One region of the Halobacillus sp. 12SKB genome, then DNA from elsewhere that is predicted to be linked to it. Evidence: riboswitches for the same ligand, from Rfam matches in the RefSeq annotation. Region 1 holds a riboswitch; the other holds the start of a gene.
What was found. A riboswitch is a leader RNA that binds a small molecule or an ion and turns the genes downstream of it on or off. The one in region 1 is predicted to bind thiamine pyrophosphate.
Positions count from the first base shown of each region.

Region 2: linked by a shared signal. The riboswitch ahead of tenA (thiaminase II) and the one ahead of ACQ4XT_RS13880 (YkoF family thiamine/hydroxymethylpyrimidine-binding protein) in region 1 are both predicted to bind thiamine pyrophosphate.

Region 1 is NZ_JBRFWR010000001.1:2,792,334-2,800,034, reverse strand. It holds gene ACQ4XT_RS13900 (RDD family protein) at 1-291, opposite strand, end outside; gene ACQ4XT_RS13895 (hypothetical protein) at 335-484, opposite strand; gene ACQ4XT_RS13890 (DUF420 domain-containing protein) at 558-1,079, shown strand; gene ACQ4XT_RS13885 (hypothetical protein) at 1,261-1,491, shown strand; TPP riboswitch at 1,608-1,710, shown strand; gene ACQ4XT_RS13880 (YkoF family thiamine/hydroxymethylpyrimidine-binding protein) at 1,801-2,403, shown strand; gene ACQ4XT_RS13875 (ECF transporter S component) at 2,400-2,978, shown strand; gene ACQ4XT_RS13870 (ABC transporter ATP-binding protein) at 2,975-4,597, shown strand; gene ACQ4XT_RS13865 (energy-coupling factor transporter transmembrane component T family protein) at 4,584-5,363, shown strand; gene ACQ4XT_RS13860 (hypothetical protein) at 5,410-5,988, opposite strand; gene ACQ4XT_RS13855 (MDR family MFS transporter) at 6,090-7,355, opposite strand; gene ACQ4XT_RS13850 (ABC transporter substrate-binding protein) at 7,453-7,701, shown strand, end outside.
Region 2 is NZ_JBRFWR010000001.1:1,303,214-1,310,914, forward strand. It holds gene asnB (asparagine synthase B) at 1-1,027, shown strand, start outside; gene ACQ4XT_RS06465 (threonine/serine dehydratase) at 1,288-2,253, shown strand; gene ACQ4XT_RS06470 (PucR family transcriptional regulator) at 2,271-3,941, shown strand; gene ACQ4XT_RS06475 (DUF3221 domain-containing protein) at 3,964-4,497, opposite strand; TPP riboswitch at 4,609-4,718, shown strand; gene thiW (energy coupling factor transporter S component ThiW) at 4,811-5,299, shown strand; TPP riboswitch at 5,305-5,410, shown strand; gene tenA (thiaminase II) at 5,453-6,139, shown strand; gene thiD (bifunctional hydroxymethylpyrimidine kinase/phosphomethylpyrimidine kinase) at 6,136-6,948, shown strand; gene thiM (hydroxyethylthiazole kinase) at 6,939-7,697, shown strand; gene thiE (thiamine phosphate synthase) at 7,694-7,701, shown strand, end outside.

The DNA of each region.
Region 1 (7,701 bases):
GAATCCAAGGATGACACGGATGAAAATCTGCATGATGGTCGGCGACTTGCCTGCATTCGTTTCGATGGTGAGGTGCGTCAACAGCATGCCGATCGTCCTCCCTTTTGCAAGCAGCGGGAAAAGAATGAGAAGCGAGACATGGATGATGATGAAGGCTTTCCAAAAGACGGGGTTCGGATCAAAGCCGCGACCTGTGTCCTGTGTGGCTGTATATAGGATGGCAAGGAATCCGGATACGATGAGTTCAAGGCCTGTGCCTATGAATCTGAGGAACAAGTTTCTTTCGGACATCGAAGTCCCTCCTTTCTGTGTAGTATCCTATGGGTTTTCGTCGTCATCGGTTTGCCCATTCACCCAGAACGACGAAAAAGAGATGGAGCTTTTGCCCCATCTCTTTTTCAATGCCTTCCTTTTTAAAATCCTCGTTATTTCCTAATTCCCAATCAGAATATGCTTGTTCGACAAATTGTGCGTTTTCTGTCATAGCATTCTCCCCTCACTTTCTTTATACTTGACTAGGATTCTATATCAAGTGTCTTTTAGAAAGGATCGATACCATGAAAAAATTCAATTACGTCCCATGGGTCGTGGGGCTTTCCATCGCTATCAACCTCATCGTTGTAGCTTTATTGTTTTTACCGAAAGTGGACGGGGATCTTGGATTCAATATTAAACTCCTTCCCCTCCTGAATGCCGTCTTGAATTCCTTTACGTTCGTTTTCCTGCTTGCTGCCTTGTTCATGATCATCAGGAAAAACGTCAAGTGGCACAAGCGTTTCATTTTCGCTGCTTTCACGTCGACGGCTCTTTTCCTCGTTTCGTACTTGACGTACCATTCGATGGCGGAGTCGACATCGTTCGGCGGTGAAGGGATTGTCGCAGGGATCTATTATTTCATCTTGATCACCCATATCGTACTGGCTGCACTCATCGTGCCTCTTGCCCTGCTTACATTGTTCCGCGGGCTTGCGATGAAGGTGGACAAGCACCGGAAAATCGCGCGATGGACGATGCCGTTATGGCTGTATGTCAGTCTCACCGGCGTCATCGTCTACTTGATGATTTCCCCTTATTATTGATGCGACAAGGCGCGACGAAGCACCTGGTTTATTGTCGAAATTATTTGCTTCCTTCCTGCACCTTATTATAGTAGAATAACAGTTAGAGAGTTGCCGCTAATTGATTTCTGTAGATTTATGTTTCAACTAATGCTATTCAGGGAAAATGTAAGGTTCAAGGTCAGATAATAAGGAGACTACAATGGATCTACTCCAATTTATGAAAAATGAAGGTTACACTTCGGCCAAGTTCTCCTCGTTGACTGGTGAAGACGTCCAATTGGTGTTGAATGATGTGGCTTCAACAGAGGACCTTTATCAACTAATGGATGTGACGCCGACCTCCGTCACTTATTATCCTTATGAACGCGTACCGTATATTGATTGTTTCATAGATCAGAACGTGATGAAATTACGCTTGTCAAAAGCATAAGGCATGGACCGGATCCGCTTTTGAGCGAACCGGTCCTTTTATTTTCTAGCAAAAGATGGTTTACAAATCTATGACTCTCGGCTACGATGGAAGCAACGTACAAGAACTGCATACGCGTTTTGCACTGGGGGAGCTGCTTGAAGCGGCTGAGAGGAAAATTTCCGACCCTTGGAACCCGAACTAGATAATACTAGCGTGGGGAAGTGCGGTCGTCATTCACAAGGACCAGACTGGTTCTTCCTTTATGAGTGGTAGACTGCATTCCCGTGGGATGCAGTTTTTTTGTGCTCAAAAAAGGAGGAATTCGAAATGGATCATCAATGTGGAACATCAAGAATCGCGGGGTGCTCTTTTTCCGTACACCCGATGGCAGACAATTTCGTGGATTACATCAAAGCGAGCTTACGTGAGGTGGACAGCTCGAAAGTGTGGATGAAGACGGATGACGTCACGACGACCGTGCGTGGCCGGATGGAACATGTCTTCGATGTCACCGAAGCGATTTTATTACATATCGCGAAAACGGGTGTCCATGTCGCTTTTCAAGGAACGTTTTCCATTGGCTGCCCGGGGGATTCTTCCGGCGATGTCCATATGGATGAGTCGGAGGAACGGTTGAACAAACCACAATCCAGGGAAATCGAACAGCGGATTGCGGCGAAGTTCTCTCTGTATCCGATGGGTGGCGGCGATTATATGGACACGATCTACCGTCAGATACAAGCGATGAAAGAAAAAGGCGTTGAAGTCACGCCTGCGCACTACTCGACCCGTCTCGACGGGGATACGCGCGACATTTTCACAGGGCTTGAGGATGTGTTCAGGGAAACGGAAGCGAGCGGCTCATCGCATACGGTGATGACCGTGACGGTCTCTGCCAACAGCCCTTCCCATAAGGATGATCGCTCATGAACAGCTGGAAACTGAAAGAAATCGTCGTCATGTCCGTCCTTTCTGTCGTCTTTGCGGTCGTGTACCTGGCCTTCCTTCCGGTCGGGAAAATCCTCGTCGGCTTTTTCGGACCGATCGGCTATGACCTCATCTTCGGCATCTGGTTCATCGTATCGATCATCGCGGCTTACATCATCCGCAAACCCGGTGCCGCGTTTTTATCGGAAACGATTGCGGCCGCGGTCGAAGTGCTGCTCGGCAATGCGGTCGGCCCGATGCTTCTTGTTTCAGGGATGATCCAGGGGCTCGGCGCAGAATCGGCCTTCGCGATGACGAGGTACAAGCGTTATGACCTGTTCACCCTCATGCTTGCCGGTGTAATGGCCGCTGTGTTCAGCTTCGTCTGGGGTTACTTCCTATCCGGTTATGCAGCACTCAGTACCGGGTACGTCGCCGCCATGTTCATCGCCCGCATCATCAGCGGCGCCATCATTTCAGGTGTCGCAGGCAAAGCGCTCAGTGACGCCTTAGCGAAAACGGGTGTCCTCTCAAGCTTCGCTCTCGGAAAAGAACACCGAAGGAAGCATGCGGCATGAGTCAGGAAGTGATACGCGTCGAGGACCTCACCCTTCATTATGAGGAAAGGCGAAAGCCTGTGCTGTCCCGGCTGAATTTTTCCATCGATGAAGGAGAAAGCATGCTGATCCTCGGTCCGAGCGGGTCGGGGAAAAGCTCCCTCACCCACTGCCTGAATGGACTCTATCCGAGAGAACTCGACGGTTCCATGGAGGGAGAAATCCATGTGAAAGGACGGAGGACCGACTCCTACCCCGCTGGTGAAATGGCACAGAACGTCGGCGTCGTTTTCCAGGATCCGGAGACGCAGTTCTGCATGATCACTGTTGAGGATGAAGTGGCCTTCGGGCTTGAGAACTTGAATACCCCTTATGCGTTGATGGTGGAAAAAGTGGATAGGGCTTTACGATCGGTCGGAATGGAAGCTTTCAAAACGGAGAACATCTCCAGCCTCTCCGGCGGGCAGAAGCAGAAAGTCGCCCTTGCCTGCATTCTCGCGATGGAACCTGAGGTGTTGATCCTCGATGAACCGACGGCGAATTTGGATCCGGTGGCGAGGAAGGAATTCATCCAGCTTTTGAAGAGGTTGAAAAAGGAGCTCTCTTTCACCCTGCTTGTCATCGAACATAAGCTGGAAGGCTGGCTGGACTTGTTGGATCGGGTCCTCATCATTAATGAAGGTGGGGAGCTCGCCTACGATGGTCCGCTTCACGACCATTTGAAAACCTACGCCCGGGACATTCATGAGATGGGCATCCAGCTTCCTTATGCTACAAGGACAGCTCTGGAACAGGAATGGACGCCTCCCTACCCGCTTCACATCGGAGAAATGCCGGCTGTTGCTTTCCCAGAGAATCCTCCTGCGGAATCTGCTGGTAAGGTGTTGTTGAAAACAGAGAATGTGCATTGGAAATCGATTTTGCGGAACATCCATATTAATTTTCATGAGGGAGAATGGGTAGCCATCGTCGGGGAAAACGGGAGCGGAAAATCTTCCTTATCAAGAATCCTAGCGGGCATCCAGCCTCCGAGCAAGGGGACGGTTTCCCTGCACGGCCGCGCCCTCAAGAAATGGAAAGAGAATGAGATGCGGAAAGAAATTGGATATGTCTTTCAGAACCCGGAACACCAGTTCATTACGGATAGTGTCTATGAGGAAGTCGCTTTCAGTCTCCAGCATGCCGGGATGAAGGAAGCGGAGTGGACACGGATTGTCGAGGAAACATTGAAGTTCTGCCGGCTGGATGGACTGGAGAATCAGCACCCTTTCCTGCTCAGCCAGGGACAGAAGCGGCGATTGAGTGTCGCCACGATGATTGTCGAGGATCAGCAGATGCTTTTCCTTGATGAACCGACGTTCGGACAGGATGAAAGATCGACGTCAGATTTGATGTCCCTTCTCAAAGAAAAACATGAAAACGAGACGACGATCGTCATGATCACCCATGATATGGAGCTCGTGGACAAATACGCGACAAGAGTGCTTGTCATGAACGAAGGCGAACTCAGCTTTGACGGACAGCCGAAGGAACTCTGGGCCTGCCCTGATTTGACGGACCATCACCTGGAGCTGCCTCCAAGAGAACAATGGAAGCGTGCCGGTTTGAAGCGAGAGGAGTCTGCTTATGTTTCTTCATAACGTAAATCCGACGGTCAAAACATTGACGATCATCGGTGCCGTCTTCCTCCTCGCCTTCGTGTTCGATCCGGTCACGCCTTTGCTCTACATCGTGTGGACCGTCATCGTGACCTTCCTGTTCGGGTCGTTCAAAAAAAGATACTACCTGTATTATTTCATTCCGTTCACGCTCTTCGCCTTCGGGATGTTCTGGACGACAATCGTCTTTTCGGACACCGCCTCCGCGACTTCCGAAACGGTTTCATTCCTCGGGATGGAGTTTCCAACGGAAGACATATGGACGGCGGCGGCTCTCGGTCTGAGGGTCCTTGCGTTCGCCAGTCTGTCGCTGCTGTTCCTGTTCACGACCAACATGGTCCATTTCATCCTTAGTCTAATCCAACAGTTGAAACTGCCACCGAAAATCGCATACGGTGTCCTTGCAGGGTATCGCTTTTTGCCGATGTTGAAGACCGAATTCCAACAGATCCGCGCGGCGCACCGCATCCGCGGCGTCAACCGACCGGATTCATGGAAGGAAAAACTTCTTCAGTATCAACGGTTTGCGATTCCCCTCCTGGCCGGCGCGATAAGGAAAGCGGAACGAACAGCGATCGCGATGGAATCGAAAGGATTCACCGGTGCGAAGGCCCGCACCTTTTACCGTCCGATGAACGTGCAGCGGAAAGACTGGCTTTTTCCGGTGATGATGTTCGGAATGCTCGGGGTGACGATTGCAATCTCGCTCTATTTCGGTTATTTTTCCTGGTATGATGGACAGCTGTAACATGAAACAGCCCCCGGTATTTAGCCGGGGGCTGTTTGCCATCGCTCTATTCTGTTCCCTCCAGGGTTGTGCGAATATCTTCAAGATTATTGAATTCAACACTCGTTAATTTATCTTCTTCATTGGTCTGTGCGTTTCCTCTAACTTCCATGGTTTCACTCTTATTGCTGTTGTTATTCGTATAGGACACATCCATTGTGAAGGTATAATAGTCGTCTTTTTCCTCCAGTTCTATGTCCTCGACTTCCAACTGATTATCGGGGTACGCCATCCTTAGAAAAGTCATTCCTCCATTCGTGTTTACGGCGTAATTTTCATAAAAACGCTCGCTCATATAAGGTTTGAAATGTTCCTCGTTATAATCACTCAACGCCTTGGCTAATTTTTCTGTATCACCATCATACCCGTTGATGATTTTTTCCTGTTCTTCATCAGGCCCAGTAAAGGTATGCTCCAGAATCGTCCGAATATTTTCTTCGCTTCCGTTTACTTCTGCATTGGTCTCTGCGTCTTCCGAATTGGTGCAGCCTACAGATAATAGTAGGATCCCTACCAAGAATAATGGTTTTAGATATTTTTTGATGGTTTCCATAAACGATTCCTCCGTTCTGATGCTCTTACTCATTCCATACGGAAGGGCATGGCCTTTCGTTTCAAATTATTAGCAATTCATCTTAATTTATCCAAAAAAAGACAGAAGAGGGCTCCCTCTCCTGTCTTCTCTCCTTATGAACCACTCGCCTCAAGAACGATTTCTTCCGGTGATTTCCTGCGCCGGATCGCCATTCTGGAAAAATGGATGCCTGCGAACACAAGCCCGACATAAAGCACAGCCATGCCGTACCCTCCGATGACATTCCCGATGATGATTCCCAAGGCTCCGAGGATTTTTCCGAACTGGAAAACCAGTCCGTTGAAAGCCATATAAGCTCCCCGGCGCGTATCATCGACGATATCAGCAAGGATGGACTGTCTCGTGGGGACATACAGCAGTTCACCGATCGATAGGACGATGACAGCGATGAAAAGGCCGGGGATGTGATTGCTGAACGCAAGGAACGCATACCCAAGCCCGAACAAGGCGAAGCCGGCATGCATAATCGGTTCTTCTTTCTTCCCTTTGATCCATTTCGAGAATAGCGAGGTGAACAGGACGATGAACAAGGTGTTCGCGACCGTCAGCAAGCTGAGCAGCCGGATGCCGTCCAGTTCAAAAGAAAACAGTCCGAATAGGTCCATCATATTTGAAGCGATGTCCTGTTCGAGACGTACGGAAATGAAATTGTTGCGCTGGAATTCGATGCCTAAGATCGCGATCCCGCCAATCGTGAACGCGAGGAACGGGACATCTTTCATGACGAGGCTGTAATTTTTCAAAACCGGCTTCAGCCCGTACCCTTCCCTCACTTTCTCTTCGCTCACAACGTATGTATCGGTGATTTTCGTGCTCGTCATCCAGAGCGTCAACAAGCTGATGGCTAACAGGACGGCAATCAATTCGAACAGGTTCCTCTCGAAAAACCAGCCGCCGATCATGAGTCCGATCATCATCGACATGTTGATCGCCCAGTAGTTGATCGCATACATGAACGCCCGTGAATCTTTCGTGCTGACATCGATGAGCATCGCCTCGGCCGCAGGGTTCACAAGTCCTCCGGCTATTCCGATGAGCAGCAGCATGAAAAACGTCACCCATGCGGATTGGAACCACGGAGAGTTCGCCAGGAACATGCCGATGAAAGCCGCAAGTTTCAGGATCTCCCCTGTCACCATCAAGCGTTTCCGTCCGATGATATCCGCCAGGTACCCGCCGTAAAGACCCGTCAGGAACTGGGCCGCGACTTGAACCAGCAGCAGAACGCCCGCCACCGTCGCATTGATTTCTTTTGTAAAATAGATGGCCATGAATGGAAACACAGCCGCCCCTACGACCCGGCTTAGAAAGGATGTATAAATGCGGATCCGGATGTTAGGATGCAATTCTTTGAACATGTGACCTCCCCCTTCGTTCCCTCTATTATGGACTTTCCAAAAAGGGGTAAAAAGGGTACAATTTAGAAAAATATGTCCCCTTTTAGGAGGTGTATCGATGCTTGATGAACGGTATTTTTCACTGAGGGCCCCCCTGTATGAACGGGAAGAAGCCCAAACGATCGCGTTCAAACTGCAAGAGCTTGAAGCTATTTGGTATTGCTCTCAAAAGAATGCGAAGAGAATTTTAAAAGAACTGGAAGCGAATGGAAAGCTGACGTACATTCCCGGCAAAGGGCGCGGGAAACGGTCGACCCTCGTTTTTCCGAAACCGTTTCAAAAGGAAGTGGAGGATTTCGTCACCGCG
Region 2 (7,701 bases), 1.5 Mb from region 1:
CGAATCTTTTGTGGATGAGGCCAAGGAATTTCCTCATGGACACTACTTTACTCCGGAAAACGGGTTTGTCTGCTATAGGGAGATTCAATCTCCGCAAGAATCTTACACGGAACATGAAATGAATGAAGTATTCACTTCTATAAAAGAAACCATGAACGAAGCGGTACGAAAAAGACTGATGGCAGATGTTGAAGTAGGCGTACTGCTGAGTGGTGGGTTGGACAGTAGTTTGATTGCCGCCATCGCTGACCAGCAGAAACAAGGGGACAAGCCTTTAAAATCATTCTGTGTCGGATCGGAAGGCAGTGCAGATATCATCAACGCTCGCACGGTTGCCAGAGCGCTTGGAACCGAGCATTATGAATATATTTATACGGAAGAAGAATTAATTGAGGCTGTCTCGGATGTCATCTATCATCTGGAGTCGTACGAGCCTTCCCTTGTCCGTAGTGCTATCCCAAATTACTTCGTGTCAAAGCTCGCATCCGAACACGTAAAAGTGATTTTATCTGGAGAAGGAGCGGATGAATTATTCGCTGGGTATGCGTACATGGAAAAATACCAGGATACCGTATCCATGAACAAGGAAATCATTCGTGTACTCAATACTCTTCACCATGTAAATCTGCAACGAGCAGATCGTATGAGCATGGCGCATTCAATTGAACTTCGTGTGCCATTTCTCGACTTGGATGTTGTGGAGAATGCCCTGCAGATCCCTGCCGGTTTGAAAGTTCATAAAAAAGACCGCATGGAAAAATGGCTGCTTCGAAAAGCATTCGACGGCATCATTCCTGATGAAGTATTATGGCGTAAGAAAGCAGAGTTCTCAGAAGGAAGCGGTGCATTGGATTTGCTAGACCTTCATGCAGAAAGAACAATCACAGATGAAACATTTGAAAAGGTGCAAGCCGAAGCACCTGTTGATCTACGATCCAAGCAGGAAATGTTCTATTATCAAATTTTCAGAGATCATTTCCCAGAAGAAAAAATGCTCCATACCGTAGGCAAATGGGCTACGGCTTAACCGAAAGGGCAGATGCCAAATGCATCTGGCCTTTTTGATGCTATATATTCGATTGAAACGCGCGAAGGGAAGAGCGAGTCGAGTAAAAGGAAAACCGCATACCATCATAGGGTGAAAGTCTCACACCAAAGAACACCGCTTGCCCCGAGTGAAAATATAGAGGTTAACTCTTTAAACATAAGAGGTTGTTCCACTATAATAAAAATAACTGAATATTCCAAACTAAAGGCCGGAAATATTATCGAAGGAGGACATTATAAATGAGCAGCCTTTCCTTCAGAGAGGTATGGGAAGCGAGGAAGCGCATATCTTCGTTTGTCCATCCCACTCCTATCCTGTATTCAGAACCTCTCTCTGAGCACACAGGGGGGCACGTTCACTTGAAGCTGGAGCATTCCCACCCGACGGGTTCATTTAAGCTCCGAGGGGCAGCAAACAAAATCTTATCTTTGGAAGATAAGGATATAAAAAAAGGTGTGACCACTTTTTCAACAGGAAATCACGGGATTTCTGTTGCATATGTAGCAGCAGAGTTAGGCATTCCTTGTACGGTGTGTATATCGAATCGTGTTCCGAAGGCGAAAGTGAACCGTCTGAAAAAATTGCACGCTTCAGTGGAAGTCGTCGGGAGCAGTCAAGACGAAGCAGAAGCAAGGTGTGCTGAATTGGAAAGAGAGGAAGGGATGACGGTTATCAAGCCTTTTGATGATCGGGAAATCATTGCCGGTCAGGGTACGATCGCGCTTGAAATTATGGAACAGTGTCCTGAAATAGATGAAGTGATTATTCCTTTGTCTGGAGGTGGGTTGTTGTCCGGTATTGCTTTTGTAATGAAGTCGATTGAACCTTCTATACACGTAACAGGAGTGACGATGAAGAAGGGGGCCGTCATGCAGGAAAGTCTGACGAAAGGGAGACCTGTGATTCTTGAGGAGTCTTATACTTTGGCAGACAGTCTGCTTGGAGGAATCGGGACAGAGAACCGTTTCACATTTCCTATGACGAAAGCTTATATGGATAAGGGAGTGCTTGTGGATGAGGCACACATTGAAGAAGGGCTGATTTTCACCCTCGAGCACCATAAGATGGTCGTGGAAGGTGCGGCCGCAACTGGAATCGGACACGTACTTCACTGTAATGACCTACGAGGGAAAAATGTGGTTGTGGTCATGAGTGGAAACAATATCGACCATGATGTGGTTACGAATCTTTTGGCTAAATCGTAAGTGGGGGAGGAGTGGAGATGGGGGTTGCGGTGGAGGAAGTCTTAAAACTTCCAGTTCTTGAAAAAGCAAAGGTGCAGACAAATATGTACAATCGCCAGGTGGACTGGATCTCGGTGATTGAAACACCTGTGGAGAACTTTGTGAGGAACAATGAATTTGTGCTAAGCACAGGGGTTGGTTGTGGAGAGGATGTATTGGCACTGGAAGGGTATGTAGAGGATGTCATCCGATCGGAGGCTTCTGTGCTTGCTTTTGCCACTGGGCGTCATTTGTACAAAATTCCTGATCGTGTGTTAAAGCTTGCGGAGAAACACGAGTTGATTGTGATGGAAATTCCATGGGAGGTCCGGTTCGGGGATATTTTACAGGACGTTTTACGATTGATCAGTGAGGAAAGCCGCCAGGAGCAACAACGGACGGAAGAGATACGACAGGAGTTGATCAACTGTGTCCTGAACGGAAAAGGTCTGCAGGAGATCACATCAATCATCTACCAGAACACAGGCATTCCGACGGCCATCAGTGATCATAACAAACAGATCCGCGCGAATCAGTACTTTGACCGTTATTATATCGATGTCTTAAATGGGCATGAGCTTTCCCAGGAAGGCATCCTTGTGGAAACGGAAATGGACAGTGATCACCCGCTCCGCCATTATATTGAAACCTACGAAATCGGTGGGCAGAAATGCTACCAGCTTACCATTTTATCGAACTATAAGAAACAGGGATATATCCTGTTTAAGCCCAAGGAAGAAAAGGATCTCACATGGGTGAACCTTCACATTTTGGAGCATGCGCTGACAGCTTGTGCCTTATATTTCGTAAAAGAGAACGCCATTGAAATGACTGAAATAAGACTCAAGGATAACTTTTTGCTTGATTTGGCCAAGCGGGAGAGGGAGATGGACAGAGCTCTGTTATCAAAAGCGCAGCTGCTTGGCTATGACCTGGAGAAGCCCTATATTTGTCTTGTCGGCCACATCCGTTTCGTGCAGCCGGAGGAGGAACGCACCTCTTCAACGATGCCTCAAGTCAAATCCTCATCGATCAACAGTCGGAATTATTACATCCAGAAGGAAGTCACCCATGCAGGAGATGCACTGCACAGGAGGACGATGACCACTTTTGATGAAGGGGAGGTGATCGTTTATTTGGAAACGGACCGACCGGATTACGGGGAAACCGCGAATCAGTTTCTCGATCTGATTGAGCGAAGGCTTCATGAGTTATTGAAAGGGATTATGATCAGCTGGGGCATTTCCTGTCATAAAGGGGGATATCAGGTTTTTCATAAAAGCTATGAAGAGGCGGAAACGGCTCTGAAAATCGGTCAGCAGCATGAAGAAGGGGAGCGGACATTTTTCAGTGATACAAGAATGAATCGCCTGCTCATGGCACTGTCCCACGAAGAAGAAATCGGAGCGATTGTTTCAGATACATTAGAAAAGCTGATTGATTATGATCAGAAGCGGCAGACAGAACTGATTCATACGTTTATGGTCTACAATAAATACAATAGCAATGTCAGCCAGACGGCTCGTGCGCTGAATTTGCACCGGCAATCTTTGCTGCACAGATTGAGAAACATTGAACATTTGACCGGGCTGTCTCTTCTCAATGCTGATGACCTCTTTTTGCTGGAGCTCAGCGTAAGGTTATGGCTTTTGAAAAAAGTCGATGCATAGAGCGCTCCCTCGGGATAGCGCTCTATTTTTCATCTTTGACGGTCGTTTTCCATTCGCCCTCATTTGTCCCGCGTCGATCCAGCTTGACGGTCCACTGGTCGGATTCTTCATCAAAAGAAAGCAGAGAAACAATCAGCACATCGGCCTTTTCTGGTTCTTTTTCAGATAATGCAGTAGAAAGAGCTTCAGAAGCTTTTAAATCTGCTCCCTGGACTTCACTCATTTCAAGTTCCTGGACTTTTTCAGCGGTGGCTTGTTCAGGGTAGGACTCAGCGATATCCCCGTCTACCCAGACCTCGACCTGTTTGCCGACCCATAGGCCTTCAGGGGCATTAGATACCCACATGGCCCGTCCTTCTTCGCCTGATCCATCATCCATCGGCGTGACAACCAGGATACTGTCCTCATCCTGCTCCATGACAAACCCGCTCATGACCGGATCGGAGGCTTCTGCTTCCACTTCATTCTGGTCTACTTCTTTTGTCTCTGAAAGCCCACATGCAGTAAGGGATAAAGAGAAAACTATGAACATACCAAGCATCCACCTTATTTTCATCATTCCCACACTCCTTATCTATTAATGTTGACGTTTGAACGGGAGGAAAAGTTTCACATGACAGAAACATCCAACTTTGTTATGATGAAAATCACCAAGCGAATAAGTTTATGAAACTACTAGGGGAGCCTGAATGGGCTGAGAGGAAAGCGAGCAAGCTTTCTGACTCTTACGAACCTGATCTGGTTAATGCCAGCGGAGGGAAGTAGTCAGACGATACGTGTATCGACTTACTGCATACCAGGCCAGGTCCTCTAAGGATCTGGCTTTTTTATATGGACCCATTCAGCTCCTGTACGGAAGGTGGTGAATAATGAGAAACACAAAATTAATCACAACGATGGCTGTGCTTGTTGCCATTGGTACGCTTGGGGCTCAATTTCTCTGGTTTCCGGCTGGAATAGCGAAAGCTTATCCTGTTCAGCATGCGGTTAATGTGATCGCGGCGGTGGTGCTTGGACCCGTCCCGGCGGTCATGATTGCTTTTGTCATCGGGCTCTTACGTTTGTTATTAGGTCTCGGCACCTTTCTTGCTTTTCCGGGCGGAATGTTTGGTGCATTGTTGGCAGGGCTTTGTTACCGAATGTATGAAAGAAAAAGGTCTGCGGTGATTGGTGAAGTTCTAGGCACTGGAGTCATCGGGGCTTTGGCAGCTGTACCGATTGCACACGTCTTAATGGGAAGTACAGCTGGTGTTTTCGCGTTTGTTCCTTCTTTTGTCGTAAGCAGTGTCTCGGGGGCTTTGATTGCTATCTTCATTTTATCACGAGTGAAAGTTGAAAACATGATCTTACAACCATAATACACGGAAACTGCTAGGGGCGCGAGTAATCGCTGAGATAAGGAGACATTCCTTGGTCCCTCAATACCTGATCCGGGTCATGCCGGCGGAGGGAAGTAGTAAGAATCCCCTTCTGTCCTCTAGTAGCTTCCAAGAATAATAGGAGGCTCTATCATGTCTTTTTCCAATCAATTAAGAAAAGAAAATCAGGATATCTATCAAAAAATCTTCTCCCATCCCTTTATCCAGGGCATCGGGAAAGGAGAGGTTCCAAAAGAAGCCTTGATTCACTATATTAAAGCTGATTATGAGTATCTGAATGCCTTTATGCATGTCTATGGAATCGCAATTTCCAAGTCTCCGGGCAGGGAAGACATTCAATTGTTTAATGAACAAATCGATTTTGTATTAAACAGTGAAGTTCACCCTCACAACAACTTTTGCGAACAGATTGGCGTTCCTTATGAAAAACTGCAAGGGTATCCATTGCCGCCGACCGCTGACCACTATATCAAACATATGCTTTTCCATGCCTATCAAGGAGGCATCGGAGAAATATTAGCAGCTTTGCTCCCGTGTCCTTGGACCTATTATGAAATCGGGGTGGAGCTGATGAACACCTATCATCCAGAACCTGATCATCCCTACCTCCCGTGGATTGAGTTTTATGCCAATACGGAAGTGAAGAGTCTGACGGCGGTGTTATGTGAACGGCTTGATCAGTGTGCTGAACAAGCGTCTGAACCGGAAGAGCACCGTATGAGGGCAGCCTTCCGAAAAAGTTGTCAGCTGGAATACGCCTTTTGGGATATGGCTTACACTCAAGAGCAATGGCCTTGTGAAAAGGAGGGTGTGAGATGACGAATGTATCATGTGCGTTGACGATCGCCGGAACAGATCCGAGCGGGGGTGCAGGTATTCAAGCAGACTTGAAAACGTTCCAGGAGCTGAAGAGTTATGGCATGAGTGTTGTGACCTCGGTTGTTGCTCAAAATACGACAGGTGTGAAGGATGTCCACCACCTCCCGGAAAATTTTATTATGAGTCAACTGAAAGCAATTTCTGAAGACATGCCTGTTCATGCACTGAAAACAGGAATGATTGCCAACAAGAAAATGATGAGAGTCATTAGTGAATGGTTGGATGAGGTGGATGCTCCTTACGTCATGGACCCTGTCATGGTTGCCCAGAGTGGCGACCCGTTGATTGAAAAAGAAGACCAGCGCTTTTTGAAAGAATATCTTGTACCAAAGACATCGCTCGTCACTCCCAACATTCCGGAAACGGAAGTGCTTGTTGGAGGGGAAATTGAAACAGAAGCAGATATGAAAGAAGCGGCCGAAGTAATTGTGAAAGAATTAGGTGCGGATGCGGCCCTTGTCAAAGGGGGCCATCTCAATGGAAGAGCGGTTGATTTTTTATATGATGGGGGGCGTGTCTATGAATTTGAATCCGAACGTATTGATTCTTCGAATACGCATGGCACAGGGTGTACGTATTCAGCAGCCATTACGGCTTACCTGAGCCAGGGACACGCGTTGCCACAAGCCGTTAAAGAAGCCAAATACTTTGTAACAGAAGCGATTCGCCACTCCTTCGACTTAGGAAAAGGAAGCGGACCGACCAATCATTTTTCTTTACGTGAGGAGGTTTTCAACAAATGGCTGTAAGTGTTATCGATAGAGTAAGAGAAAAACGTCCACTGATCCATCACATCACGAATGCGGTCGTCATGAATTTTACAGCGAATGGACTTCTTGCTTTCGGCGGATCACCGATTATGGCTAATGCTAAACAGGAGGTTGCAGATGTCACTCGATTGTCTCAGGGGCTTTTATTGAATATCGGGACGCTTCATAAAAATCAGGTGGAAGCAATGATTCTTGCAGGGAAAGCAGCGAATGAGATCGGTATTCCGGTCGTCTTCGATCCTGTCGGCGCCCCTGCAACCCGCTATCGTTCAGAGGTATGCCAGCGAATCTTACAGGAGGTGAAGCCGACCGTCATTAAAGGGAATGCCGGGGAACTCGCCCATCTCGTCGGTCAGGATGTGGAAACGAAAGGGGTAGACTCAACAGGGAAAGCTGACCCTGAATCCATCGTTCGTCTGGTATCAGAAAAATACCAAACTGGAGCCGTCTGTACAGGTGAAAGGGATGTCGGGTGCATGAGAGGAGAGGTTTTTGTCAACGAAACGGGTCACCCGCTTCTTGCTCAAATTACAGGCTCCGGCTGTTTGTTAGGTTCTTTGCTTGCAGCAGGCTTATCTGTAGAAGGTGAGCCTAAAGTAAAGATTTTGGAAACATTAAACCATTATGGCCGGGCGGCCGAACATGCCGCGGCTCACCCTGATGTGAAAGGACCAGGGACATTCATTCCGAGGTTTGTTGATGCTTTAGCTATGGGGGATGAAACATGAAAGC